Regions from separate parts of the Mycolicibacterium sarraceniae genome, predicted to be linked through region 2. Evidence: predicted binding sites of a transcription regulator. Region 2 holds the regulator's gene; the other holds the start of a gene.
The links. The regulator LexA, encoded in region 2, represses DNA repair genes until DNA is damaged. The targets are predictions, from matches to a motif close to CGAACANNTGTTCG.

Region 1 (7,548 bases), 1.2 Mb from region 2:
GGCGTCGTCGGCTACCTGCGCGATCTCCTCGCCCGCCTCGCACTGGGCGGTCGAATCAGGGCGTGGCCGCCTGGGTTAGCTTCATGGCTGGCGCCGACCAGTAGACTCGTCGGGTTATGGCAGGACGGAAAGTACGGAGAAGAACCCGATGAGCGGCCATTCCAAGTGGGCTACAACCAAACACCAGAAGGCCGTCAAGGATGCGCGCCGCGGCAAGGAGTTCGCCCGGCTGATCAAGAACATCGAGGTTGCGGCGCGTACCGGTGGCGGTGACCCCGGGGGTAACCCCACCCTGTACGACGCCATTCAGAAGGCCAAGAAGACCTCGGTCCCCAACGACAATATCGAGCGCGCCCGCAAGCGTGGCGCTGGTGAAGAAGCCGGTGGCGCCGACTGGCAGACGATCATGTACGAGGGCTACGGGCCCAACGGTGTCGCGGTGCTGATCGAATGCCTGACCGACAACCGCAACCGCGCCGCCGGTGAAGTCCGTGTGGCGATGACCCGCAACGGCGGCAATATGGCCGACCCGGGTTCGGTGTCGTACCTGTTCTCCCGCAAGGGTGTCGTCATCCTGGACAAGAACGGCCAGTCCGAGGACGACATCCTGATGGCGGTCCTGGATGCCGGTGCCGAAGAGGTCAACGATCTCGGCGAGAGCTTCGAGGTGATCTCCGAGCCGACCGATCTGGTCGCGGTGCGCACCGCCCTGCAGGACGCAGGCATCGACTACGACTCCGCCGAGGCCGGTTTCCAGGCGTCGGTGACGGTGCCGCTGGACGCCGACGGCGCCCGCAAGATCATGAAGCTCGTCGACGCGCTGGAGGACAGCGATGACGTGCAGGACGTGTACACCAATGCCGATATCTCCGACGCGGTCCTCGCCGAGATCGAGGAGTGAGCTCGGCATGGCTGATGTGACCGACCCCAACGGGGTCACCTGGTCGGTGCGACGCTGGTGGTTCGATGCGTCGCCCTGGGAGTCCGGCTTCGCCACACTCGATGCGCTCGCCCGCGCAATGCAGGAAAGCGCCGTCACCCAATATGCGCCCGAGGCCTGATCAGCGCATCCCGTGGCCTGACCCGTCGTGGATGATCAGCCCGCCGCCTAGCAGGAACGGATAGAGCGACGGGTTCGGCTCCGATCGCGATATCGCGGTCGATGTCGGCACGCAGTTCGCTCCGCGCCACCCCGCGGTCCCAGACCGTCTCCAGCACCGCGCGCCGTGAGCGAATCACCCCATCCCGCAACTCGTCGGCCACCTCGGGGTCGGGGGAGTCGGCCTGCATCTCAGAGGTCGCACGGACCACCGCTGAGCGCGACTGTTCGCTGCGGGGTCGGCCCGGACAGATCGGGGTGGAACGCGTCGGGGCCGCTCATGGTCTGACGATAGCCACTGCTCAGCGATCCGCGTGGCGTGTCATGACCGATCCCGTCACCCCGGCCCGCTACTGTTATCGAACAGCTGTTCGTAGTCGGAAAGGGCGATCCGTGCGGGTGATGGGAGTCGACCCAGGGTTGACGCGCTGCGGTCTGTCGGTGATCGAGAGCCGCGGTGGCCGGCAGGTCACCGCGCTGGATGTCGACGTCGTGCGCACTCCGGCCGAGCAGCCGCTGCAGCTTCGGCTGATGACGATCAGCGACACCGTCGACCACTGGATGGGCACCCACCTGCCCGATGTGATCGCGATCGAGCGGGTCTTCGCCAACCAGAACGCCAACACCGCGATGGGCACCGCCCAAGCCGCCGGAGTGATCGCGCTGGCGGCCGCCCGCCGCGATATCGACGTACATTTCCACACCCCCAGCGAGGTCAAGGCCGCCGTCACCGGTAACGGCCGGGCAGACAAGGCACAGGTCACCGCGATGGTCACCCGGATCCTGCAGTTACAGCAGAAGCCGACGCCGGCGGACGCCGCCGACGCGCTGGCTCTGGCGATCTGCCACTGTTGGCGCGCCCCGATGATCGCCCGGATGGCGCAGGCCGAGGCGATGGCCGCCGAACAACAACGCGCCTATCAAGCCCGCCTGAAGGCCGCGCGCAAGCCGATGACGCGGAGCGCGACATGATCGCCTCGGTGCGCGGTGAAGTCCTCGACATCGCCCTCGACCACGTGGTCATCGAGGCCGCTGGCGTCGGCTACAAGATCATGGTCACCCCCGCCACGCTGGGGACGCTGCGCCGCGGTACCGAGGCCCGGCTGATCACCGCGATGATCGTGCGGGAGGACTCCCAGACGCTCTACGGCTTCGCCGATTCCGATGCGCGCGACCTGTTCTCGACACTGCTCGGGGTGTCCGGGGTCGGTCCGAAGATCGCGCTGGCGACGCTGGCGGTCTACGACGCGAACGCGCTGCGCCAGGCCTTGGCCGACGGTGACGTGACCGCCCTGACGCGGGTGCCCGGCATCGGCAAGCGTGGTGCCGAACGCATGGTGCTGGAGCTGCGGGACAAGATCGGCGCGGTCCCCGGCGGTGCTGGCCTGTCCGCGGCCACCGGGCACGCGGTGCGCGCACCGGTGGTGGAAGCCCTTGTCGGACTTGGCTTTGCGGCCAAGCAAGCCGAGGAAGCCACCGACAAGGTGCTCGCCGCTGACCCGGATGCGAATACGCAGAGCGCGCTGCGCGCGGCGCTGTCACTATTGGGGAAGACCAAGTGAGCCGGTTCGACGACGAAGACGAGGGCGACGAACTCGAACGCGATGTCTCGCCGGCGCTGACCGTCGGTGAAGGCGATATCGACGCCAGCCTGCGGCCCCGGTCGCTGCGCGAATTCATCGGCCAGCCGCGGGTGCGCGAACAGCTGCAGCTGGTTCTGGAAGGCGCCAAGAATCGCGGCGGCACACCGGATCACATCCTGCTGTCCGGCCCGCCCGGCCTGGGCAAAACATCACTGGCGATGATCATCGCCGCCGAACTGGGCACCTCGCTGCGCATCACCTCCGGGCCCGCTTTGGAACGAGCGGGCGACCTGGCGGCGATGCTGAGCAACCTCGTCGAGCACGATGTGCTGTTCATCGACGAGATCCACCGCATCGCCAGGCCCGCCGAGGAAATGTTGTACCTGGCGATGGAGGACTTTCGGGTCGATGTCGTCGTCGGCAAAGGCCCTGGGGCGACGTCGATTCCACTGGAGGTCGCGCCCTTCACCTTGGTCGGTGCCACCACGCGGTCCGGCGCGCTGACCGGGCCGCTGCGCGACCGCTTCGGGTTCACCGCCCATATGGACTTCTATGAGCCCTTCGAATTGGAGCGCGTGCTCGCCCGCTCGGGGGGCATCCTCGGCATCGAGGTGGGTGCCGAGGCCGGCGCCGAGATCGCCCGGCGGTCGCGCGGCACACCACGTATCGCCAACCGGCTGTTGCGGCGCGTGCGTGACTACGCCGAGGTGCGTGCCGACGGCGTGATCACCCGCGATATCGCCAAGGCCGCGCTGGCGGTCTACGACGTCGACGAACTTGGCCTGGACCGGCTCGACCGCGCGGTGCTCACGGCGCTGACCAAAAGCTTCGGCGGCGGTCCAGTCGGGGTGTCCACCCTCGCGGTCGCGGTGGGGGAGGAAGCCACTACCGTCGAGGAGGTGTGCGAGCCGTTTCTGGTCCGCGCGGGCATGATCGCGCGGACTCCCCGCGGCCGGGTGGCCACGCCGCTAGCCTGGACTCACCTCGGCGTGGTGCCACCGCCGCGGGCCAGCGGACTAGGTCAGTCCGGTCTTTTCGAATGATGGGAGCCCCGTTCGGCACCACCGCCGAGGAGGCGCAGACCACCACACTGATGGCCCTCAATCAGGGCTTCTACAACCTGTTCCTGGCGATCGTCAGCGTCATCGGCATTGTCGCAATCATCATGGGAGACAATGCGATCGGTGCGGCACTGGTGTTCGCCGGCGTCGGATCGATGCTCGCCGCTGCTGTCGTGTTGCTGGTCATCGCCATCATCTGATCCCCAGGATCCGTTTGGGGTGCATGCCGTCCACCATGCCCATGAACGGCGGATGGATGCTGTAGCCGAGCATCCGGCGGATGTTCTCCGATACGGTCCGCACCGTCGCGGGCGGTGTCGACAGCGTGAACGCCTCCTGCGGGCGTAGCCACGGCTCGCAATACTGCGCGGTCACGGCCAGCCGGCTCTGGTCATCCGTGCGGTTGGCGCCGCCGCCATGCCACAGCGTGCCGGCGAAGAACACCACCGACCCGGCCGGCATCACAACGCTGACCTGTTGGTCGGCGTCGGTGGGTCTGCGGTCGTCATCCCAGTGGTGGCTGCCCGGAATGACGACGGTGGCACCGTTATCCGCGGTGAAATCGGTGATCGCCCAGATCGTCGCCACGCTCAACGCCGGGCGTGGGCGCGGGACCGGATACATGCCGTCGTCGAAATGCAGGAACTGGGCCGATTCTCCGGCGTTGATCCGGATGGCCTGGAGCTGGGACAACAGATAGTTGGGCAGCAACAGCCGATCGAGCAGTGCCAGCACCCGCGGATGCTCGACGATCCCGTCGCAACCCCGGGTCTTGGTCAACAGGCTGTAGGCCCGCTGAGTGTGTAAGCCCTCGAAGGCATTTCGGCCGACCGGCCCGAGCAGTGGGTCCACCGCGGTGCCGATATCCCGACAGGCCTGCGCCGTCAGGAGGCCTTCGAGGACAACGTAGCCGTCACGCTCGAGGGCGGCCAGATCGGAGTCGACGTGCTCTCCCGGCGCTGTTGCGGTGGCGGTCGATCGGTAGGTCCCGGCGATATCGGTATAGAGATCTTCGACGTTGTCGACACGAACTACGTTGTGCGCCATGGGTTTATCCTTTCCCGGTTGAGCTGAGACCGACGGCACCGGCGACGAACGACCAGAGCTGGTCGATGACGTCGGGTGCGGGCGGTCGGGGATCGCGCGTCAGACACACGGCAACCACCGCATTCGTCCCGCCGATCGTGGCTGCGGCCAGATACTCGGGATCACGGTCGGCCGGGATCTCACCGTCTCGCTGCCCCTGGGCCATGTTGCGGGCGCCGACCTTACTCATCTCCTGGAGCCAACGGCTGCGTGCGGTGGCCAGCTCGCCATCGCCGACACCGGCGAGGATCGCGGGAGCCACCGGCTCTGCGTACAGAAAATGCACCCAATCGGCGATACGCTGACGTTCCCGTTCGGCCCAGGTCGGGGCGTCGTAGATGCGAAGCGCAATGGAATCGGAGAAGCGCTGGTAAAACGCGTCGACGACAGCGACGAGTAGCCCGGTGCGGGTGCCGAAGTAGCGGTAGGGCAGGCCGGCGCTGACTCCGGCCCGGCGCGCGACTCCCGCGACCTCGAATGGTGCGGTGCCGGCCAGCTCCGCGGTCGCGGCCTCGATGAGCCGCTCTCGAGCCTGGATGCCGCGGGTCGTCATCGCCGTCGTCACGGCACCATCCTAAGTTGAGTTCAACTCAATTTCTAGGTGTGGCGAAGCTGGGCTTGCGTGCGCACATCAGCCCGGACTGGCGGCGGTGCGGTAGCGCACCTGGTTAGCGCCCGCTCGTTTGGCCTCATACATCGCGGCGTCAGCTGATTCGCCCAGCTGCTTGATGATCGCGCCCGCAGAGGCGCCGGCGAGGTCGTTGACCGGCACCGTCGCTACTCCGGCGCTGGCCGTCACGCCAAACGGCATCTCGGCGACAGCTTCCCGGAGCCGCTCGGCACAGAGCACCGGAGCATTCGACTCGGTCAGGTCAACCAGCATGACGGCCAGCCATTGCGACTGTGTTCTGTCAGCCGTGGCGACAAGTTGCAGCACCGAGTGGTCGTAGCCGCGTCGGTTGCGCAACCCGGTGAGCGGATCGGTGTCCGACATTCTGGCGTCCAGGCTCAGCAGATGTAGGAACAACTGCGTTCCGAACGGGACCGCGAGCACGGCGACCAGTATGCCGAGCACATGCCCGACGGCCATAGCGGTATCGCCTCCCGCGGCGATCTGTACGCCGGCGTAGACGGTGGTGGCGATCGCGTTGATGAGCGTCGCCGCCAACAGCCGGCTGGAGTGGTACTGAAGCGCTGCAATTGGCGCGAGGCACGATTTTCCGAGACCCAGTCGTATTGGTCGGGCTGGTGCCACCACCGGCGGACCCACGCCGCCATGCCCACGTCTTTGTGCCTCTGGTCCGCCGCTAGACGTCATAGCGTCGCCACGTGATGCGATCGCTGTCGGTGCTGGTGTGCCTGCTCCTGGTCGGGTTGACCGGGCGCGCTCGTGGCGCGGCCGAGCCGGCGGGCCGACTGGTGGGACATCGGTACCGGCCGGCAGCTCCACCTCGAATGCCAGGGGCTCGCCTTACGACATCATTCTCGACGCGCAGCTGAAACCCAGCAACCGCATACCGTGCAGCGGGATGTCGACGATGTCGTCGCGCTGATCGATGCCGCCCAGCTGCCGGGACCGTTGGTATTCGCCGCGCACTCCTACGGCGGGCTCATCTTCGACCTGCTGGCGCGGACTCATCCCGACCTGGTTGCCGACCACATCATTGGGGTCGGCAACCAGGTCCGGCGGGCGGGCTAGCCGCTCCTACCGCAGGCCGAGCAACTGAAAATCGGTCATGTACTTGACGATCACCCGCGGGGTGACATGCGGAATGTCCTTGTCCGGAGGGATTTTCGCGTCCTGCACCGCGGCGCGGAACCGTTCGGTCGGGGCGATCGATCCGCGGACCGGTCGCTCCGCGTGCTGATAGTTGTGCAGCAGCGGAAGCAGCGAGTACTGGCGCTGGCGGTCGGGCAGTGCCCGCATCGAGGTCTCGAAGCGTTGCAGCCATGCGCCGTACTCGGCGATCCGCTGGATCGGGTAGCCGGCCTCGACCAGCCAGTCCACGAACTCGTCGAGCCCGATGCCGTCGTCGTAGGGATTCATCACGTGGTAGGTCTGGAAGCCTTCGGTGACATATGCACCCAGGGTGGAGATCGCCTCGGCGATGAACTCGACGGGCAGGCCGCCGTAGTGGGCCCGCTGGCGGTTGCCGTCGGCGTCGAGCTGGTAGAACGACGCGGGTGCGATACCGGTGGCCACCAGGCTCAGCATCATCCGGGTGAACATATCGGGCAGGTTGAGCTGCCCGCCGTAGGTGGTGTCGGCCAGGATCATGTCGCAGCGGAAGACTGAAACCGGAAGGCCGCATAGGTCGTTGGCCTCGCGCAGCAGCACTTCGCCGGCCCACTTGCTGTTGCCATAGCCGTTGGCGTAGGAATCGTCGACCGCCCGGGTGGGACTGATCACACGGATGTCGCCGTCCTCGACGAACTGGCCCGGCGTGATGCCGGCACCCACGCCGATGGTCGAGACGTACACGAACGGCTTGATTTTGTTGGTCAACGCGATCCGGATCAGCTCAGCGGTGCCGACAGCGTTGGGGCCAAACAACTCCCGATACGGAAGAACGTGATTGACCAATGCCGCGGGGTCGACGATCAGATCGACCGTATCGGCCAGTCGCTGCCACGTCTGGGTATCCAACCCCAGGTTTTCTTCGCCCTTGTCGCCGGCGATCACCTCGAGATGCTCGGCGGCCAGTTCGCGATAGTGCAC
Region 2 (7,548 bases):
ACTCGACGACGTGGCATTCGGTGCACAGCAAGCTGGCTCAGCGGTTCACCGTCATCGCCCCGGATCTGCTCGGACACGGCCAGTCCGACAAACCGCGGGCCGATTATTCGGTGGCGGCCTATGCCAACGGCATGCGCGATCTGCTCAGTGTCCTCGAGGTCGACAAGGTCACCGTCGTGGGACACTCCCTCGGCGGTGGCGTGGCGATGCAATTCGTCTACCAGTATCCGCAATTGGTGGAACGGCTGATCCTCGTCGGTGCCGGTGGTGTGACCAAGGACGTCAACATCGCGCTGCGGGCCGCCTCACTGCCGATGGGCGGCGAGGCACTGGCACTGCTGCGACTGCCCCTGGTGCTGCCTGCCATGCAGGTCGCCGGACGGGCACTGGGCACCGTGTTCGGTTCGACCGGGCTGGGCCGCGATCTGCCTGATGCGCTGCGCATCCTGACCGATCTGCCCGAGCCCACCGCGTCGTCGGCATTCACCCGCACGTTGCGCTCAGTGGTGGACTGGCGCGGGCAGGTGGTGACCATGCTCGACCGCTGTTATTTGACTGAATCTGTTCCTGTGCAACTAATTTGGGGTGATCAGGACGCGATGATCCCGGTCAGTCACGCACGGATGGCCCATGCCGCGATGCCCGGCTCCCGGTTGGAGATCTTCGGCCGGTCCGGGCACTTCCCCTTCCACGACGACCCCGACCGCTTCGTCGAGGTCGTCGAGCGATTCATCGATTCGACCGCACCGGCCGAGTACGACCAGGACGTGCTGCGTGAACTGTTGCGCACCGGACTGTCCGAGCGTTCGGTCACCGGCACGCTCGACACCCGGGTGGCGGTGCTCGACGCCATGGGCGCCGACGAGCGCAGCGCCACCTGAGCACCTCACCCGGGCGGCGTCGCAAAATCTCAGAGCGTCGTAGTGTCGGAGCATGACCATCGACGTAGCCGTGTTGCGGGTGTTCACCGATTCCGATGGCAATTTTGGTAATCCCCTTGGCGTCATCGACGCGGCGACCGTTCCCGCAACTGAGCGCCAACGCATCGCCGCTGAATTGGGTTACAGCGAAACCATATTCATCGATGTGCCGTCCAACGGGGCGACCACCGCGCACGCACGCATCTTCACCCCGGCCACCGAGCTGCCGTTCGCCGGGCACCCGACCGTGGGTGCGGCCTGGTGGCTGCGGGAACGAGGCACGCCGATCCGTACCCTCCAAGTGCCTGCCGGCATCGTGCAGATCAGCTATGACGACGCACTCACCACGGTGCGGGCCCGGGCGGAATGGTCACCGGAGTTCGCCATCCACGAGCTGGATTCGGTGGAGGAGTTGCTGGCCACCGATCCCGGCGACTACCCCGACGACGTCGAGCACTACGTGTGGTCTTGGCTCGATCGCGATCGCGGGCATATTCGTTCGCGGATGTTCGCCACCAATCTCGGCGTTCCGGAGGACGAGGCGACCGGTTCAGCGGCAGCTCGCCTGACCGACTATCTGAGCCGGGATCTGATGATCACGCAGGGCCAGGGATCGCAGATCTACACGACCTGGAATGCTGAAGGGTGGGTTCTAGTGGCGGGCCGCGTGGTCAGTGACGGTGCCCGCCAGCTGGGCTGACGACCAGTCAGCCGGAGGTGCCGACCGCGCGATGGGCGCGCAGCGCCTCGATCTCGCGTTCGAAATCCTCAGCGGAGCTGAAGGAGCGGTACACCGAGGCGAAGCGCAGGTACGCCACCTCGTCGAGTTCGCGCAGCGGCCCAAGAATGGCCAGGCCGACCTCGTGGCTCGGGATCTCGGGAGAACCGGCCGCCCGCACAGCGTCTTCGACCTGCTGGGCCAGCATGTTCAGCGCATCGTCGTCGACGTCTCGACCCTGGCAGGCCCGGCGCACGCCGCTGATGACCTTCTCGCGGCTGAACGGTTCGGTGACGCCGCTGCGTTTGACGACCGCCAGCACGGCGGTCTCGACGGTGGTGAACCGCCGGCCGCACTCCGGACAGGATCGGCGCCGCCGAATGGCCTGACCCTCGTCTGCTTCACGGGAATCGACCACTCTGGAATCAGGATGGCGACAGAACGGGCAATGCATGGCCGCTCCTTCGCCTCCGCCGCAGCTCGATGCTTCGGACCACCCAGAGACTACCTGTGCTGCCCTGCCGACGGCCACGCCCCGAAAACTCGGGCGAGCGAGACCGCCACCAGCAAGGCCGCTTGTCCGGCACACGTTGTGGCCGACCGTGATGCGTCGCGCGATCACCCCATCGGGGCGATGAGCGTCTGTCCGGCATCCAACGTGGCTGAATCGAGCTTGTTCAAGTCGCGGATGCGCGCCATCACCTGCCCGGCGGGCGCATCGGGGGCCACCCGGCCGGCGAGCTGCTGCAGCGTCTCCCCCGCCTGGACCTGGACCACCGCAAGCTGATCGGGCACCTGGTCGGTGGCCGCCGACGTGCCACTGAGATGACCCACCAGACCCAGCCACAGGGTGATCAGAGCGGCCACCCCGGCCAGCGCGATCGTGACGGCGGTGCTCACCGGCCGCCGCACGTGCGGCGCCCGCGAGAAGGTGACGCCGGTGCCGGAGTAACGCATCGGGGCGATGGCCGGGCGAGCCGGGTACGGCCGTTGGCCGCGGGGCCCGGCGGGACGGGTCCGAACGGGGGTGTTAGCCCTGACCGCCGCACGGGGGCGCATCGGCCGCACCGGTGCGGATGGGAAAACCTGCCGATCGTCGATGACTGTCACGTCTGTTTCCTTCCTCCAAGACGCCCACTGTTCGCCCTTGTGTTCGAACTGTACTCGACCATGCGTTCGAAATACGAACATGTGAGCGAGCGTGTCTGGAGAATAAATCCGCCCACCGACACGTTTTGGCGGTGCCGATCACCTGCACGATTGACGGCGGCGACACGCCGCGGTCGAACAAGTGTTTGATTATCTGCTGCCCCGCGACTACATTCGGGCCCATGAGCGACCGCAGTGAGACATCAGGTGCCGACTCCGGACTGACCGAGCGGCAGCGAACGATCCTCGAGGTGATCCGCGCCTCGGTCACCACCCGCGGCTATCCACCGAGCATCCGCGAGATCGGCGACGCCGTCGGCCTCACCTCGACGTCCTCGGTGGCGCACCAGCTGCGCACCCTCGAGCGAAAGGGCTATCTGCGCCGCGACGCCAACCGCCCGCGCGCCGTGGATGTGCGCAGCGCCGACGAGGTGACCGCCGTGACCACCGATGTCGCCGGCTCGGACGCCCTTCCCGAACCGACGTTCGTGCCGGTGCTCGGCCGCATCGCCGCCGGCGGCCCGATCCTGGCTGAGGAGGCCGTCGAGGACGTCTTCCCGCTACCCAAGGAACTGGTCGGTGAGGGCTCGCTGTTCCTGCTCAAGGTCGTCGGCGAATCGATGGTCGATGCCGCGATCTGCGACGGTGACTGGGTGGTCATCCGTCAGCAGAACGTGGCTGACAACGGCGATATCGTCGCGGCGATGATCGACGGCGAAGCCACTGTGAAAACGTTCAAGCGCACCAATGGTCAGGTATGGCTGATGCCGCACAACCCTGCATTCGACCCGATCCCCGGTAACGACGCCGCCATCCTCGGCAAGGTCGTCACCGTCATCCGCAAGATCTAGGGGCTACTCCGCCTTGACGAACCCGTTCGCCTGAGCGAGTTCCTCACTGGCGAACCAGACTTCGGGCACGGTGTGGTCGTAGAGGGCCGAATCCGGGGCGTAGTAGAGCCCCGAGTGGGTGTTGGCCTTGATCACGTAACCCTCAGGTGCCTGGTACGGATCAGAGAGCGGAAGGTGGATCGCCGGGCGCGATGAGGCGGTGCCGGCCGCCACATCGGACTGCAGAACCTCCGCCGGCTCGGTGACCGGTTTGCCCTCATCCTCGAGATCCGCAGGGAAGTACTGCTCGACGATCTCGGCCTCGGCGTACTCCTCCGGCGCTGGCTCGTCGTCCGGCTTCGCGGCGCGGCGACGCCGACCCGGCCTACCGAATTCGCCCACATCGAGTCGCCACATCGACTGCGACTCACCAAGATTCACCACCGCGTGCCGCCCCGAATCGGCAACCTCGTCGATCTCGACGTACGTATGACCGTCGGGCGCCTCGGCTGCGTCCACCTCGTCGGCATCGACCGGCCCAGCGGGAATGCGTGTCGGCGTGGTGTCGATGGAGTCCTCGTCGCCGTCGAACACATCCCCGAGCCCGGGCTGCGACTTGTCCTCGCCACCCGGTTGCGCCCAAGAGAACCCGGGCGCCTGGGCGACCTGCACGACGCCGCCGTCGTCGGGGTAGGTCGAAAAGCGTTCAGTCGAAGGAGCACCCGCGGGACCCTCATGCTCATCCGGCCAGTAACCGTCATCGTCGTCGTAATCGGGATCGTGGAAGTCGTCGTCGATCTCGATATCGCTACCACGGCGCCGCCGCAGCCAGAGCACACCCAGCGCGATCACCGCGACCAGCAGCAGCACCGGAATGATGATCAGCAACCACCACAGGTGGAAGGTGAAACCCGTGCCGGACTTCGGTGCGGCCAGACCGGACTGCGGCCCGGTCCCGTTGGGCACCTGCAGCCCGGCGAGTTGTCCGGCCAGCTCCGGCGGTTTGGTGGTGAATTTGCTGGCGGATTTGTTCCAGGAGATCTCGCCACCGCTGAACTTCTGGGTCACGGTGTCGCCGTTGACACTCTGCTCGCCGGTCGGAGCACCGAGCTCGCCGCCTGCCCCGCCCAACTTCGCCCATGCGGCGTTGATCGCGCCCCGCACCACGATGGCACCGTTGTCAGGCGTCCAGAAAATCACCGGCTTATCGGAGGCACTGAACGCGCTGACGCGGCTGTTCGGGGCACCCCCGTCCGCCTCGGTTCCGGTCGGCAGGCCGAGATCACCCGTCGGTCCGCCCTGCGCCTCGTACTTCGTCAGGATCGCGCCGGTCACAGCGTGCGCACCGGTCGCCGGCGAGTAGAAGATCTTGCCGCCGGCGTAATCCTGCACGGCACCGTCGGTCCCGACGGGACTCTGCGCACCCTGCCGGGCACCGAGCGGGCCCGCGAGCCCGCCCACGGCTCGCCACGCCTCATTGATCGCCGTCGTCGCATCCGTCGGCACTTGGAGACCGGCCAGGTTGCCGGCCAGTTCGGGCGGCACCGTGGTGAACGTGTTGGAGCTGTTGTCGTAGGAGATCTCACCGCCGGTGAACCTCTGGTTCACCACGTTGCCGTCGAAGGTCTCGTCGCCGGTGGGGACGCCCATCGTGCCGGCCGAGCCGCCGAGTTTGTCCCAGGCCGCGTTGATCGCGCCGCGCACCACCCACGCGCCGGTGTCGGGCGTCCAGAAGATCGCCGGTTTGTCGCTGGCACTGAACGTGCTCACCCGGCTGTCGGGGCCGACCAGGCCCGCAACCTCGTCGATGGTGGGGAAACCGAGATCGCTGTCGGCCGGGCCGCCTTGGGCCTGGTACTTGTCCAGGATGGGCCCGAACAACAGGTGGGCACCGGTGGCCGGGGTGAAGAAGATCTTGCCGCCACTGAAGTTCTGGGCGAACCCATCGCCGACCGCGTAGACGTCGCCGTCCTTGGCACCGACCGGAGAACTGGTGCCGCCAGCAGCCTGCCAGGCCTGGTCGATGGCACCACTCGCATCACTGTCGGGGGTCGCGATCGCCCCGGGCGCCGACAGCAGACCCGCTGTAGCCGTCGCGACGACGACGAGCGCCATTCGCCCGACGCCTCTACTGAGGCGACTTCCAAGCCAGGTCATGCGCTCTCCCCGCAGTTTCGGTCAAGATGATTCCCCTTATCCTCCGTGTCAACTTTGCGTCAGCACTTCGCGACACGCGGCATTTCCTTAGATATGCCGCACTCGGGGAAGGGGTAAAACTCCGGAAAAGTCGAGCACAAAGCCGAGCTATTCGGGTAACCGGGTACCGAATGGCGGCTGAGCGGTCCTAGAAATGCCAGCTCAGACCCCATGCCTGGGTTAGACGCCCAGGCTGCGACCAATGATCTCCTTCATGATTTCGGTCGTGCCGCCGTAAATCGTTTGGACCCGGGCGTCGAGGTAGGAGCGGGCCACCGGATACTCGCGCATATAGCCGTAGCCGCCGTGTAATTGCAGGCACCGGTCGATCAGGTACACCTGCTTCTCCGTGGAGTACCACTTCGCCATCGATGCCTGCTCGGCCGAGAGTTTTCCGTCAAGGTGAAGGCGAATGAACTCGTCGACCATGATGCGCACGGCGGTCGCCTCGGTGGACAGTTCGGCCAACAGGAAGCGGCTGTTCTGCTGGCTGCCGATCGGCTTGCCAAACGCCTTGCGTTCCTTGGTGTATCGCAGCGTCTGCTCGAGCACGTTTTCCATCGCCGCGGCTGCCATCACCGCAATGTTGAGGCGCTCCTGCGGCAGGTTCTGCATCAGGTAGATGAAGCCGAAGCCCTCCTGACCCAAGAGATTCTCGGCCGGGACCTTGACGTCGGTGAAGGACAGTTCCGCGGTGTCCTGCGCGTCCAGGCCGATCTTGTCGAGGTGCCGGCCGCGCTCGAAGCCCTCCATACCGCGCTCAACGACCAGCAGCGAGAAGCCTTGCGCACCCTTTTCGGGGTCGGTTTGGGCCACCACGATCACCAAGTCGGCGTGGATGCCGTTGGTGATGAACGTCTTGGATCCGTTCAGGATGTAGTGGTCACCTTCTTTGACCGCCCGGGTCTTGATGCCCTGCAGGTCACTACCGGTGCCGGGTTCGGTCATCGCGATGGCAGTGATGTGCTCACCGCTGCAGAACTTGGGCAGCCAGCGCTGCTTCTGCTCGTCGGTGGTCAGCTCCAGCAGATACGGCGCGACGATGTCGTTGTGCAGGCCGAACCCGAGGCCGCTGTACCGGCCGGCCGCGGTCTCCTCGGTCAGGATCACGTTGTAGCGGAAATCGGCGTTGCCCCCGCCGCCATACTTTTCCGGCACGGCCATCCCGAGAAAGCCCTGCTTACCGGCCTCGAGCCAGACCTCGCGCTCGACGATCTTGTCTTTTTCCCACTGCTCGTGGAACGGCGCGACATGCCGATCGAGAAACGCCCGGTAGGACTCGCGGAACAGGTCGTGTTCGGGCTCGAACAGGGTCCGCTCGTACTTAACGGTGGCGTTCTTCTCGAGAGCCATTGACTTCCTTCCGGAGGGCACTGTGGGTTTGCGAACGAGGATAACCAACCGGATGGTTGGTCACCAAAGTCACAGGCAGCGGCACCGCCGCATCGGAACGTTGCCGATCATGTGGCCGCTGCTGGACATCGGTGCTGCGTCCGGCGCCACCGCGCTGATCAAGCCGCTCGTGGATCTGATGTCGCCGTTCACCATCTTCACGCCGATCAATCCGGTGAAGCTGATCGTCGACCTGGCCAGCAGCCCGTCACCCAGGTCGGGGAACCCGGCACACCCAAGAACGAAAGGCCTGCAGCCGCAAGCACTTTCCGGCACGCCGCCTAGCTGCTGTAGTCGCGCAGGCTCGCTGCCAGCGCCGCGGGCACCCGTGCTGTGAGGCGTG

Region 1: ruvC (crossover junction endodeoxyribonuclease RuvC) is a predicted target of LexA. The motif match lies at 1,460-1,473, and genes of this name have one in related genera.

The regions. Positions count from the first base shown of each region.
Region 1 covers NZ_AP022595.1:4,485,368-4,492,915, reverse strand. The annotation lists partial or broken gene G6N13_RS22420 (ABC transporter permease) at 1-60, shown strand, start outside; gene G6N13_RS22415 (YebC/PmpR family DNA-binding transcriptional regulator) at 149-901, shown strand; gene G6N13_RS22410 (hypothetical protein) at 909-1,061, shown strand; gene G6N13_RS22405 (TetR/AcrR family transcriptional regulator C-terminal ligand-binding domain-containing protein) at 1,036-1,290, opposite strand; gene ruvC (crossover junction endodeoxyribonuclease RuvC) at 1,493-2,071, shown strand; gene ruvA (Holliday junction branch migration protein RuvA) at 2,068-2,661, shown strand; gene ruvB (Holliday junction branch migration DNA helicase RuvB) at 2,658-3,725, shown strand; partial or broken gene G6N13_RS22385 (DUF1304 family protein) at 3,731-3,934, shown strand; gene G6N13_RS22380 (phytanoyl-CoA dioxygenase family protein) at 3,936-4,790, opposite strand; gene G6N13_RS22375 (TetR/AcrR family transcriptional regulator) at 4,795-5,394, opposite strand; gene G6N13_RS22370 (nucleotidyl cyclase domain-containing protein) at 5,461-5,997, opposite strand; gene G6N13_RS22365 (alpha/beta fold hydrolase) at 6,349-6,528, shown strand; gene car (carboxylic acid reductase) at 6,535-7,548, opposite strand, start outside.
Region 2 covers NZ_AP022595.1:3,275,133-3,282,680, reverse strand. The annotation lists gene G6N13_RS16355 (alpha/beta fold hydrolase) at 1-881, shown strand, start outside; gene G6N13_RS16350 (PhzF family protein) at 934-1,620, shown strand; gene nrdR (transcriptional regulator NrdR) at 1,628-2,092, opposite strand; gene G6N13_RS16340 (LysM peptidoglycan-binding domain-containing protein) at 2,257-2,748, opposite strand; gene lexA (transcriptional repressor LexA) at 2,970-3,638, shown strand; gene G6N13_RS16330 (LGFP repeat-containing protein) at 3,642-5,732, opposite strand; gene G6N13_RS16325 (acyl-CoA dehydrogenase family protein) at 5,994-7,166, opposite strand; gene G6N13_RS24580 (hypothetical protein) at 7,276-7,542, shown strand; gene hflX (GTPase HflX) at 7,487-7,548, opposite strand, start outside.